Regions from separate parts of the Arthrobacter sp. BE255 genome, predicted to be linked through region 1. Evidence: riboswitches for the same ligand, from Rfam matches in the RefSeq annotation. Region 1 holds a riboswitch; the other holds the start of a gene.
What was found. A riboswitch is a leader RNA that binds a small molecule or an ion and turns the genes downstream of it on or off. The one in region 1 is predicted to bind glycine.
Positions count from the first base shown of each region.

Region 2: another riboswitch for glycine. It lies ahead of J2X42_RS18285 (methylenetetrahydrofolate reductase); the one in region 1 lies ahead of gcvP (aminomethyl-transferring glycine dehydrogenase).

Region 1 covers NZ_JAVDWK010000010.1:180,865-186,811, forward strand. Annotated here, with positions in the region: gene gcvP (aminomethyl-transferring glycine dehydrogenase) at 1-1,971, opposite strand, end outside; glycine riboswitch at 2,159-2,257, opposite strand; gene J2X42_RS17015 (helix-turn-helix domain-containing protein) at 2,383-2,922, opposite strand; gene J2X42_RS17020 (MFS transporter) at 2,991-4,598, shown strand; gene J2X42_RS17025 (Dps family protein) at 4,717-5,196, opposite strand; gene J2X42_RS17030 (nitrilase-related carbon-nitrogen hydrolase) at 5,400-5,947, shown strand, end outside.
Region 2 covers NZ_JAVDWK010000012.1:46,305-52,251, reverse strand. Annotated here, with positions in the region: gene J2X42_RS18310 (DUF3100 domain-containing protein) at 1-510, shown strand, start outside; gene J2X42_RS18305 (VOC family protein) at 759-1,130, opposite strand; gene J2X42_RS18300 (DUF3237 domain-containing protein) at 1,185-1,649, opposite strand; gene J2X42_RS18295 (manganese catalase family protein) at 1,800-2,786, opposite strand; gene J2X42_RS18290 (isoprenylcysteine carboxylmethyltransferase family protein) at 3,013-3,531, shown strand; gene J2X42_RS18285 (methylenetetrahydrofolate reductase) at 3,565-4,434, opposite strand; glycine riboswitch at 4,596-4,694, opposite strand; gene J2X42_RS18280 (polysaccharide lyase family 1 protein) at 5,014-5,947, shown strand, end outside.

The DNA of each region.
Region 1 (5,947 bases):
CACCCCGTGCGTGGACGGGTAGGTGATCATGATGCAGGACAGCGCGTCCCTGTTGGCCTCGATCTTGGCGTACAGGTCGGTGTGGTCGATCGTGCCGTCGGCAGCGGTTGCCACCACCACTACCTTCATGCCGGCCAGGACGGCGGAGGCTGCGTTGGTGCCGTGCGCCGACGCCGGGATGAGGCAGACGGTGCGCTGGTCGTCACCGCGGGAGAGGTGGTAGCCGCGGATGGCCAGCAGGCCTGCGAGTTCGCCCTGGGAACCGGCGTTGGGCTGGATGGACACCTGGTCGTAGCCAGTGATCTCGGTGAGCTGGGCTTCCAGGTCCGAGATCAGTTCCCGCCAGCCTTCGGTCTGGGAGTCAGGCGCGAACGGGTGGATGGACGCGAATTCAGGCCAGGAGATGGCTTCCATTTCGGCCGTGGCGTTCAGCTTCATGGTGCAGGAGCCCAGCGGGATCATGGTGCGGTCCAGCGCGAGGTCCCGGTCCGAAAGCTTCCGGATGTAGCGCAGCAGCTGCGTTTCGGAACGGTGCGTGCTGAACACGGGGTGCTGCAGGAAGTCGGAGGAACGCTCGACGGCGGCATCCAGGGCGAACACAGCGTCAGTGCCGGCGGCCGCGTCAACGGCCTCGGCACCAAAGGCGGCCAGGACGCCGTCGACGATTGCCGCCGTCGTGGTTTCATCCGTGGAGAAGCCCACGGTGTCCGCGTCGATGCTGCGCAGGTTGATGCCCTTGGCTTCGGCGGCGGCAACGATCCCGGCCGCCTTGCCGGGTACGGACACGGTGACGGTATCGAAGAAGCTGGTGTGGAGCACGTCCAGGCCGGCGGCCTTCAGGGACGCGGCCAGGGACTTCGCGTGGCCGTGGGCGGTCTGGGCGATCGCCTTCAGGCCGTCCGGGCCGTGGTAGACGGCGTACATGGACGCAACGATGGCCAGCAGCGCCTGGGCGGTGCAGATGTTGGACGTGGCCTTTTCGCGGCGGATGTGCTGCTCGCGGGTCTGCAGCGCCAGGCGGTAGGCGGGTACGCCGGCGGAGTCCTTGGAGACGCCCACCAGGCGGCCCGGCATGGAGCGCTCGAGGCCCTTCTGCACAGCCATGTAGGCAGCGTGGGGTCCGCCGTAGAACAGCGGGACGCCGAAGCGCTGGGCTGAGCCGACGGCGATGTCGGCGCCCTGCTCGCCGGGAGGGGTGATGAGGGTGAGGGCCAGGAGGTCGGCGGCCACAGTCACCAGGGCACCGCGCTCCTTGGCGTCGGCGATGACGGCGGAGTGGTCGAAGACCCGGCCGGAAACACCGGGCTGCTGAAGCACAACGCCGTTGATGACGCCGTCGGGCAGTCCGTTGGAGAGGTCAGCGACCTCCACCTCGAAGCCCAGCGCCTCGGCGCGTCCCTTCACAATGGCGATGGTCTGCGGCAGGCAGTCGGCGTCGAGCACCGTCTTGCCGTCGCGGGCGTCCTTGTTCTTGTTGGCCCGGCGCATCATCAGGACGGCTTCGGCCACGGCGGTGGCTTCGTCCAGCAGCGAGGCGTTGGCGATGGGCAGGCCCACCAGGTCCTGGACCATGGTCTGGAAGTTCAGCAGCGCCTCGAGGCGGCCCTGGGAGATCTCCGGCTGGTACGGCGTGTAGGCGGTGTACCAGGCCGGGCCTTCGAGGATGTTCCGGCGGATCACCGCGGGTGTCACGGTGTCGTAGTAGCCCTGGCCGATCATCTGCACGGCGGTCTTGTTCTTCGCGGCGAGCTTGCGCAGTTCGGCGAGAGCTTCGACCTCACTCAGGGCCTCTGCCAGCTGGAGGCCGGAGTCCTGGCGGATATCCTTCGGGACCGCGGTATCCACGAGCGCATCGACGGTGTCGTAGCCGACAGCCTTGAGCATGGCATCGACGTCGGCCTGGCGGCGGGCGCCGATGTGCCGGTCAACGAAAGACGTAGAGGCTGAATTGACAGTCAAAAGGAACTCCATAACTCAGGCGGCGCAGGGTACGCCACATCGATTCGGGTTCCTCCCCACTCTGTATTGGACCTGAGAGTTTCCGCGCGGTCCGCTGCTGCGGGGCCGGCGCTTGCACCGTCGGTGAGCACAGCAGTCCTGATGTTCCGGAGCGATCCGGGACACGTCAGGCGGACAGCCTGCTACTTTCCAGAGTTGCCTCGCCGCGGCGGTACATGGGCCTGAGAGATTCCTGGGGAGGATTTGCTCCTACGGCGCCTGCTTGTACCTACTAGCAGAACTCTCCCGCCGCAGATCAAAGGCTTATTCATTTGGGATTGACATCTTGGTGGCCGGTGACAGCCATCACCAATTGTCCTATGCCGCAGGCTTTCGGGCAAATGGTGGACCGCCCCGGACGGGCACTGCCACGAATGCGGCCATTCAGCCCCGTAGCCGCTCCACCGCGGCAAGGAGTTCCGCCACATCCCCCTGCCTGCCGTCGGCATTCCCGGAGGGCCCGCTTTCCCACATGGCGTTGAAGTACAGCCCGTCGCCCATGTACAGCACGGCCTTGGCCATCGCCATGCCGACGTCGGCGCCGATCAGTTCCAGCCACTGGTGCTGGATGGCCGCAAAACGGCGGCGGGCCTCCTCGTGGGCCACCTCGGCCAGGCGGGTGGCAGCAACAAACGAACGGTCCATGGGGGTGTCGGACCAGAGCGATGACCGGATGAAGTACGCGGCGGCACCCTCAGGCGCGGCCGCCATCGCGGCCAGGTCCTCCCCGGCCAGGCGGTCCAGCCGCTCAAGGGTGGCGGTAATCAGTGCTTCCTTGTTGGGGAAGTGGTACAGCAGTCCACCCTTGGACACGCCGGCCTTTTTGGCCACCGCATCCAGCGTGGCGGCGCGTTCCCCGACGTCAATGAGGAGTTCTTCAAAAGCGTCAAGGACGGCATCATGCGCGACGGGTTTTCTGGCCATGGTTCCAATCATGCATCCTCGGGGACTTCGATTTCTTAACTATACCGTCCAGACGGTACAGTTATTGCATGACCATGTCCGCAGCCTCCCGGCAGAACACCCTCAACACGCCCAGCACGCCGTCCGCCGCCCGCTCGATGCCGGCTCCCGGTCCGGCACGGGCTCCAGGCAGAAGCCATTGGCGCGACTGGCTCGCGCTGGGCCTGCTGATGTTCCCGGTACTCCTTGTTGCGGTGGACAACACGGCGCTGACGTTTGCACTGCCGGCCATTGCCCGCAGCCTGGAAACATCGGGCGTCCAGCTGCTCTGGATCGTGGATGCCTATCCCCTGGTTCTTGCCGGGTTGCTGGTTGCCATGGGCAGCCTCGGTGACCGGATCGGACGCCGGCGGTTGCTCCTGGTTGGCAGCGTCGGTTTCGCGGCCGTCTCGGCGGTGACGGCTTTCGCGCCGGGCGCCGAGTGGCTCATCGCCGGAAGGGCGGCGCTCGGGTTCTTCGGGGCCATGCTGATGCCGTCCACGCTGTCCCTGATCCGGAACATCTTTCCGGACCCGAACCGGCGCCGGCTGGCTGTGGCCATCTGGGCGGCCGGCTTTTCCGGCGGCGCCGCGCTGGGCCCAATCTTCGGCGGCTGGCTGGTGGAGCACTTCTGGTGGGGCGCGATCCTCCTGGTCGCGGTGCCCATCATGCTGCCCCTGCTGGCATTCGGTCCGGCCTTCATCCCTGAGTCCAGGGACCCCCACCCCGGGCGGGTGGACGTGCCCAGCATCCTGCTGTCCCTGTTGGTGATGGTGCCGGTGGTTTATGGCATCAAGGAACTGGCAACGGAAGGCTTCGGGGCGCTTCCGGCACTCCTTATAGGGTTCGGCCTGGCCATGGGGTTTGTTTTTGTCCGCCGCCAGCTCCGGATTGGCAGCCCCCTCCTGGACATGTCGCTGTTCCGCAACAGGGTGTTCAGCACGGCCATCACGGCCAACGTCCTGGCGCTGTTTTCCTTCAACGGCTTCATCCTGTTCCTGGCCCAGCACCTCCAGCTCCTGGAAGGAATGACGCCGTCCGCGTCCGGTGTGGCCATGATTCCGGCCCTGCTGGCCACCGTGGTGGCCGGACTGGTGGCGGTACCCCTGGTGCGGAAGGTCCGTCCGGGATTCGTGGTGGCTGGCGGCCTGGCCCTGAGCGCCACGGGCCATGGGCTGGTGGCCTTCGGCAACCACAGCGCGGGCCCGGCCCTGCTGCTGGGAGCACTGCTCATCCTTGCGCTGGGCGTTGGCACGGCGGAAACAATATCCAACGACCTCATCCTGGGCGCCGTTCCGGCGGAGAAGTCAGGGGCGGCAGCCGCCATCTCCGAGACCGGCTACGAGGTGGGGTCACTCCTGGGGACGGCCGTCCTGGGCTCCATCCTGACGGCTTCCTACCAGCACAATCTGCTGTTCCCTGCCGGGATCGCAGAGGCCACGTCCGGCACAGCTGCGCACCAGGCGGGCGAAACCCTGGCCGGAGCCATGGACCTGGCTGCCACCCTGCCCGCTCCGCTCGCGGAGGCGCTCCGCGGCGCGGCCCGCGCGGCGTTCGATTCCGGTGTGCACATCACTGCGGGGATCGCGCTGGTACTGATGGCGGGCGCGGCAGTCCTTGCCGCCGTCGCGCTTCACAGAGTCCCCAAGGCACGCTAGGCTACCCGCCTCCGGCCCAGGATCCGACCCGGAGCAAAGGCGCCACACAACAAGAAGCCCGGCGCCGGAAATTGCTTCCGGCACCGGGCGCTCCTGTGCTCATTCTGCGAGCGCTGCGCTACTTTGCGTCCGGCGCAGTGACGCTGGCGGAGGCCTTCATCGTCTCCGCATTGACCATCCATGCATACTGCTCCAGCTTGGCGATGAATGCATGCAGCAGGTCCGCGGTGGTGGGATCCTCTTCATCCACTTCGTCGTGCACCTTGCGCATGGTCCCGACGGCGGCCTCGAGGGCGGCGACGATCCGCTCGATGGCGTCCTTGGTGTTGATGAGTCCCTCAGGGAACTGGGCCAGGCTGGTGCTCTTGGCCACCGTTGAGCTGCGGCCGTCCGGAAGGGCATGCAGGGCCCGCATCCTTTCGGCCATGTCATCGGCGAACTGGCGGGCCGCGTCAACGATTTCGTCGAGCTGCAGGTGGAGGTCCCGGAAGTTGGTGCCCACGATGTTCCAGTGGGCTTGCTTGCCCTGGATATGCAGCTCGATCAGGTCCGCAAGAACGGCCTGAAGATTGTTGGTCAGCGTCGGTGAAGCTTTCATGAATCCTCCTCGATTGGTCCAGTGATCCTGACGCTATCAGCCGCTTTGGCAGCCCGGAGCAAAATTTCTCAGTGAGCTTACTAATTGGTCCACGCGACATAAAAGAACGCTATTCATTTAACCCCTTGCGCGAAAGCCCGGCACCGTTCATACTAAATGAACGTCATTCATTTAGTGACGGTCGTCTCACTGGAAGTAAGCCCATGATTGAAATTTCCTGCCTCGACTCCCCCGCTTCCCTGGCCCGGACAGCGCCGTCCGAACGCCCCACCCTCCGGGTCGGCGTTGTGCAGCACCGCTGGCATGCAGACACCGCTGTCCTGCAGGCCGAACTTGACGAAGGCATCGGGCGTGCCGCCCGGCTGGGTGCCTCCGTGGTGTTCCTGCCCGAACTCACGCTCTCCCGCTACCCCGCGGACACCCGCCCCGAAAATGACACCTCCCGGCCCGGAGCGGTGCGGTCCCGGCCTTCGGACACCGCCGAGGACCTGCTCACCGGGCCCACCTTCCGCTTCGCCGCGGAGTCAGCCCGCCGCCACGGCGTGGCTGTCCACGCCTCGCTGTACCAGCAGGCACCGGACCCTGACGGCAGCGACGACGGCCTGGGCCTGAACACCGCCATCCTGGTGTCATCCGAGGGAGAACTGCTCGCCCGGACGCACAAGCTGCACATCCCGGTCACCGCCGGCTATTACGAAGACAAGTTCTTCCGCCAGGGTCCGGCGGCAGCGGATGCCTACGAGGTCCACGC
Region 2 (5,947 bases), on a different contig from region 1:
GATATTGACCGGGACGATGCCCAGGCCGAGGAAAACCGGCGGTTCCGCGAGAAGGTGGCCGAATCCTCGGCAGCCATCAAGCTCCCGCTCTGGCTGTCCCTGTCAGTCCTCACCGTCCTTGGCATCGGCACGGCGTCGGTGGCGGCCAAGGGGCTCAGCCTCTCGATCGTTGCCGGGTACGGGATCATGCTCGCCCTGGTCCTGGTCAGCATTGCACTGGCGAAGGTCACGAAGAAGATCTCGGCGATCGTCTACATCACCACCATCGGTGCGTACATCTCCAGCCCGTGGTTCTTCGCCGCGGAATCGCTGACCACCATCATCAAGACGGTCGATTTCCTGTCCATCGCCACGGTGATGCTGACGCTGGCTGGCCTGTCGCTGGGCAAGGACATCCCGCTGCTGAAGAACATCGGCTGGAAGATCATCCCCGTGGGGCTGGTGGCCATCACGGCGTCCTTCCTGCTCTCCACGGTGATCGCGGAGTTTGCGCTCGGACTCTGGCACTAACCTTGCAACGCGGGGTCACTTACTGCCCAATAATGGGCCCTTATCGGGCCAAAAGTGACTCCGCCTTCGGGCCACCCCTCCCCGCTGCTTTCGCGGCGGAGGTGAACGGACGACGGCGGGACCTCCCGCCGTCGTCCTCTGGCACTAACCTTGCAACGCGGGGTCACTTACCGCCCAATAATGGGGACTTATCGGGCCAAAAGTGACCCCGCGTTGGGTCTGGCGTTTAGTGCGGAGTGCCTTGCAGGTCAGACGTGCTGGTCGACGAGCACCGGGTTGCCGTCCGGGTCCACCACGATGAAGCTCGCCGGGCCCGTCGTTGACTCGTCCGCCTCGGCAACGAACTCCGTCCCGCCGGCTTTCAGTTCCCGCTGGAGTTCGCGCACATCGGTGAACGAATCCACTGCCTCCGCGTTCTGGTTCCAGCCCGGGTTGAACGTGAGCATGTTCTTTTCGAACATCCCCTGGAACAGGCCGATCACCGTCTCGCCGTTTTTGAGGATCAGCCAGTTCTGGGTGATGTCGCCGCCGAAGCTGCTGAAGCCCAGTTTCTCGTAGAACGCGGCAGAAGCTGCGATGTCCTTGACGGTGAGGCTGATCGAAAACGCGCCGAGCTGCATGGGTTACTCCACTCTTAGAGGGCCGGATGCTCCGATGCTACCCGCGCCGGCCCGTCACTCGACCATAAACACATCCAGCTTCACCTCGTCAGGGAGCCTGATTCCGGAGGCGACAAAAATGCGCGTGCTGAGCCAGGACCACCGGCCGGCCGCGGCGAACCGGGGCGTGGAGCGGAAGTAGATCCGTTCCGGGTCCACAGGCACCCCTGCCACCAGCGCCGCGATGTCTTCGGCCGAGCCCGTGCGGATGGCTGAGTTGCTCACATAGATCCGGTCGCCGTCGTCCGTCTCCAGGACGTACTTCGCGTCCATCTCCGTGGTGGTGGGGGTCCGCAGCACCTGGAAATCGGCTCCGGCCGGAAGTACCCTGCCGGAAAGTTCAGGGCCCGTGACGGTTCCGCCGAGGATCGGGATGACGCGGCGGATCCCCTCGGACGTTTCCCCTATTTCGATGGCGGGACCAACCCGGACGGAGATCGAGGCCAGGTAGGTGCAGCGGGGCGGTGTCGGCTGGATCATTCGTGTCCTCTGGGTGGCAGTTCCGCTTTCCTACCAAAGGTAGCTTCGCCCGGACCTTGGTGCCCACGATCGCCAAGCAAACGGACGACGGCGGAGGTCCCGCCGTCGTCCGTTTCCGTTTTGATTGCGGCCTAAGGCCGCCAGGGTTGCCTACTTCTTCCGGCTCCCCTTCGGGGCGGTTGCCGCCTTCTTCGCGGGCTCCTTGGGATTGTCCGGGTCCTTGAGCTCCACTTCCGCGGTGGCCTGGATCAGGGCAAGCAGGTCCGGATCCAGTCCGGGGGCGAATTCCTCCCGGCGTTCCGGCGAGATGGCCATGGGGAAGCCTTCGGGCATGACGTCCGTGCTGAGCTCGGTGCCGTCGTTGGAGGGCGAGGCTCCCCGGTAGAGCTTCCCGGCTTCACTGAGGTTGTCCGCGCTGAACGTGTACTGGATGCTCTGCAGCCCCAGGTCCAGCAGCTTCTTGACCTCAGGGAACTGCTCGGCGTTGGTCTTGGGGATGGGCAGCACCTTGCCCCAGTTCACGCCCAGGCTTTCCAGCGCCTTGGCGAAGGCGTTCTCATGCGCCTGGTCGCGGACGATCAGGTAGGCGATGGTGGACCGCGCGGTCTTGTTCTCCGTCATTTCGTAGATCCGGCACTTCTGCAGCCGGCCGGTGGATTCCAGCATCAGGTTGTACAGCAGGTCCAGGACCAGGTTTCCGCTGTTGTACACATAGGATCCGCTCCACGGGTTGCCGGCTGCATCCACCGGCAACGCGCCCTGCGCGCCCACCAGGTAGTGGTGGATGTTGCCTGTGTCCAGCGCGATCTTCAGCGGCGTGGCACCCTTGGCGCCGGGCTCATCCACGGGGTCCGTCTTTTTGCCCTGGTACCTCGGGGAACCATCCAGGAGCTGGGAGATGGTGGTGCCGATCAGCTCAACATGGCTGATCTCCTCGGTGCCGACTCCCTGAAGCAGGTCCTTGTAGGGCTTGGCGGCGGCGTCACCGCGGAAGTTCATGCTCTGGAACAGGTACTGCATCATGGTGCGCATCTCGCCGAACTGCCCGCCGAGTCCTTCCTGGAGCGCATTGGCCGCTGCGGGATCCGGCTCATCTGCGGCGATTTCGTTGATCAAAAGCTGTGTATGCAGGTACATGGAGTTTCCTTACTTTTTGATCTGATAACTGGAATGAACTGAGGGCGAAAGTAGGGGATGCCGGCTGCGGTGCGGTGTGAGCCCTACCATAAGCATGCTTAGTATCAAATTGGAAGCATACTTATCATCTACTTCCAAAACCAGCCGCAGTCAGTGCTTTGCTGCCCGCAGGTGCCTGAACTCCACCCCCTCGCGCGGTGGGAGGAATGGAGCTAGCCTGACGCACATGGCCCAGGCAAAATCGCCCGCACGCGCGTGGATCGGGACGATCGTTTTCCTTTTCCTCGCACCCGGCGTCGTCGCGGGCCTCATCCCATGGATCATCTCCGGCTGGCGGTGGTACGACTGGGGAGGCGCGGCCGGGGTCCTCGTGCCGGCCGCCTGGATCGCGATCGTTATCGGGGCGGCTGTCCTCCTGCACGCGTTCGCGCTGTTCGCCCTGCACCGCGGAACGCCCGCTCCGGTCGCTCCGACCGAGACGCTCGTCGTGACAGGGGCCTACCGGTTCGTGCGCAATCCGATGTACCTCGCGGTGCTCACCATCATCCTCGGCCAGGCGCTGCTGTTCGGCAGCTGGCGGCTCGCGCTCTACGCCGTGATCGTCCTCGCCGCGGTGGTCGCATTCGTGAAGGGCTACGAGGAGCCGACCCTCTCCCGGACGTATGGCGAGCAGTACCTCGACTACCGGCGCAACGTCCCCGGTTGGTGGCCGCGGCTCTCGCCGTGGCGCACCGGTCAAACCTGACGACGGCGCCAGTGCGGCAGGCCTGTTACGGACTCAGGCCTCACGCGCCGGCCCGGCAAGCAAGACTGCCCCGAGCCCTGTTGGGGCGGGGGCCTGGTCCGGCCCGCCGGGTACCGAATCGAGGCTGTTGAAGCTGTAGAGGTGGATGCCCGCGATGCTGCCGGGTGTGCTTTCCAGCCCGGCAATCAGGGAGTCTGGCGAGTACCGCTCCCCGCCCAGGAGCTTGCGGGCAAGCGGGCCCTTGCGGCTGAGGAACTTCAGGGAACTTCCGACGCCGATCTGGGTTCCCAGCGAGACCAGCTTGGTCCGCGGCACGGACCCGGCCACGCCGGCCCAGACTGGCAGCGCCACGCCTTCACGGCGCAGGAGCGCAGCGAAGTCGAGGATTGCCGTGGCTGAGAAGCACATCTGCGTGACCACGTGCGAGGCCAGGTGCTGCTTGGCCAGCAGGGCGTCCAGCACGTCCACCGGGCCAACAGCGGGGTGGCCCTCGGGGTATCCCGCGATGCCCGCCCGCATCGTCCCGCCCGTGTACTGGGCGATGTCTTCCAGCACCGGAAGGGCGGACTCGTAGATACCGGCGGGCCTCTTCCGGTCCCCGCCGATCACGAACACCTCGCCGATGCCGGCAGCGTCGCATTCACGAAGGATTCCGGTCAGCTCGGCGCGGCTCTGCAGGCTCCGGGCGGCGAGGTGCGGGATGGCTTTGTAGCCGAGCGCGCTCAGCTGCACGGCGGCGCGCATGGTCCGCTCAATGCCGTGATGGGGCAGGCACGTCACGGTGATCGGTGTGGTCAGCGGCACCTTGGCCGCGACGCGCTCCACGATTCCCTCGGTGGGGATGATTTCGATTCTGGTGGGCGCGGCCGGGCGGTCGTCGGAAATGGACGGTGGAACGGTCATTGAGGAACTCCATCACTTTGGTGGCCGCAAAGGCGCCACGATGATTCGGGTTCCTCCCCGCTCTGTATTGGACCTGAGAGTTTCCGCTTTGCCCTGCTCTCAGCAGCGCGCCACTTGCCCCGTCGGTGAGCCCGGTTTCCCGGACTGCTTTCCAGAGTTGCCTTGCCGCGGCGGTACGTGGGCCTGAGAGATTCCTGGGGAGGATTTGCTCCTACGGCGCCTGCTGAAACGTACCGGCAGGACTCTCCCGCCGCAGATCATAAGCATGTGCCACTGGTCGGTGACACGCCTCACACGCTATCCACTAACCGGACGGGATGCAAAGTTTGGACCGGAAAACGGACGACGGCGGGAAGCGCCCGCCGCTGTCAGCTCACCGCCGGGGATCCGGCCAGGTCAGGCCTTTGACCAGCCACGACAACCCCGTCGCAATCAGGGGTGTTGCCGAGAAACCGCTTTCTGGGTAGTGTCCTTCTCAGCGCTCCGCAGTGACCGTCGTCATAGTTGCCGCCGGACCGGAGCGCAGTTCATTCCAATGACGGAAGAGAGAACATGCGAAGACGCAGTACGTACTTATCCATGCCCGCAGCCCTGGCCGTGGCAGGGGCACTGATCATTTCGGCTCCCGCCGGGGCCTCCCCCAACCCGGTGGCTGACCCCGCCGCCCAGACCGCCCAAACCCCGCTGGAGCGCCAGGTTCTTTCCCAGGGGAACGGCTGGGCTTCCGAAGGAACCGGCACTACCGGTGGAACAGCTGCGGAGGACGCCCACGTCTACGACGTCTCCACGAAAGCAGAACTGCTGGCTGCGTTCGCTGCCGCCGGCACCCAGCCCAAGATTGTCCGGGTCCACGGAACCATCGACGCCAACACGGCGCCTGACGGTTCACCGCTGACCTGCGAAAACTACGCCGAAAGCACCGGCTACAGCCTGTCCCAGTACCTTCAGGACTTCGACCCGGCCACCTACGGGCGCGGCCAGGCGCCGGCAGGTCCGCAGGAAAGCGCCAGGCGCATCGCCGCCGCCAACCAGGCGAAAAACATCCGATGGGACATTCCAAGCAACACCACCATCGTCGGCGCCACCCCGGACAGCGGCATCTCCGGTGCAGCACTACGCATCAACGGCGCCACCAATGTGATCGTCCGGAACCTCACCGTGCGGGACGCCGCCGACTGCTTCCCTGCCTGGGATCCGACCGACGGCGCCGAGGGCAACTGGAACAGCGAATACGATCTGCTCCAGGTCATCAACCAAGCCACGCACGTCTGGATCGACCACAACGAGTTCACCGACGCACCCAACCTTGACAGCTCCCAGCCGCTCTACTTCGGCCGCCACTACCAGGTGCACGACGGCGCCGTCGACGTCACCAACGGCTCGGACCTGGTGACAATGTCCTTCAACCGCTTCGCCGACCATGACAAGCTGCTCCTGATCGGCTCCACCGATTCGCCCACCCGCGGGGACCCCGGCAAGCTGCGTGTCACCATCCACCACAACGTGTTCGAAA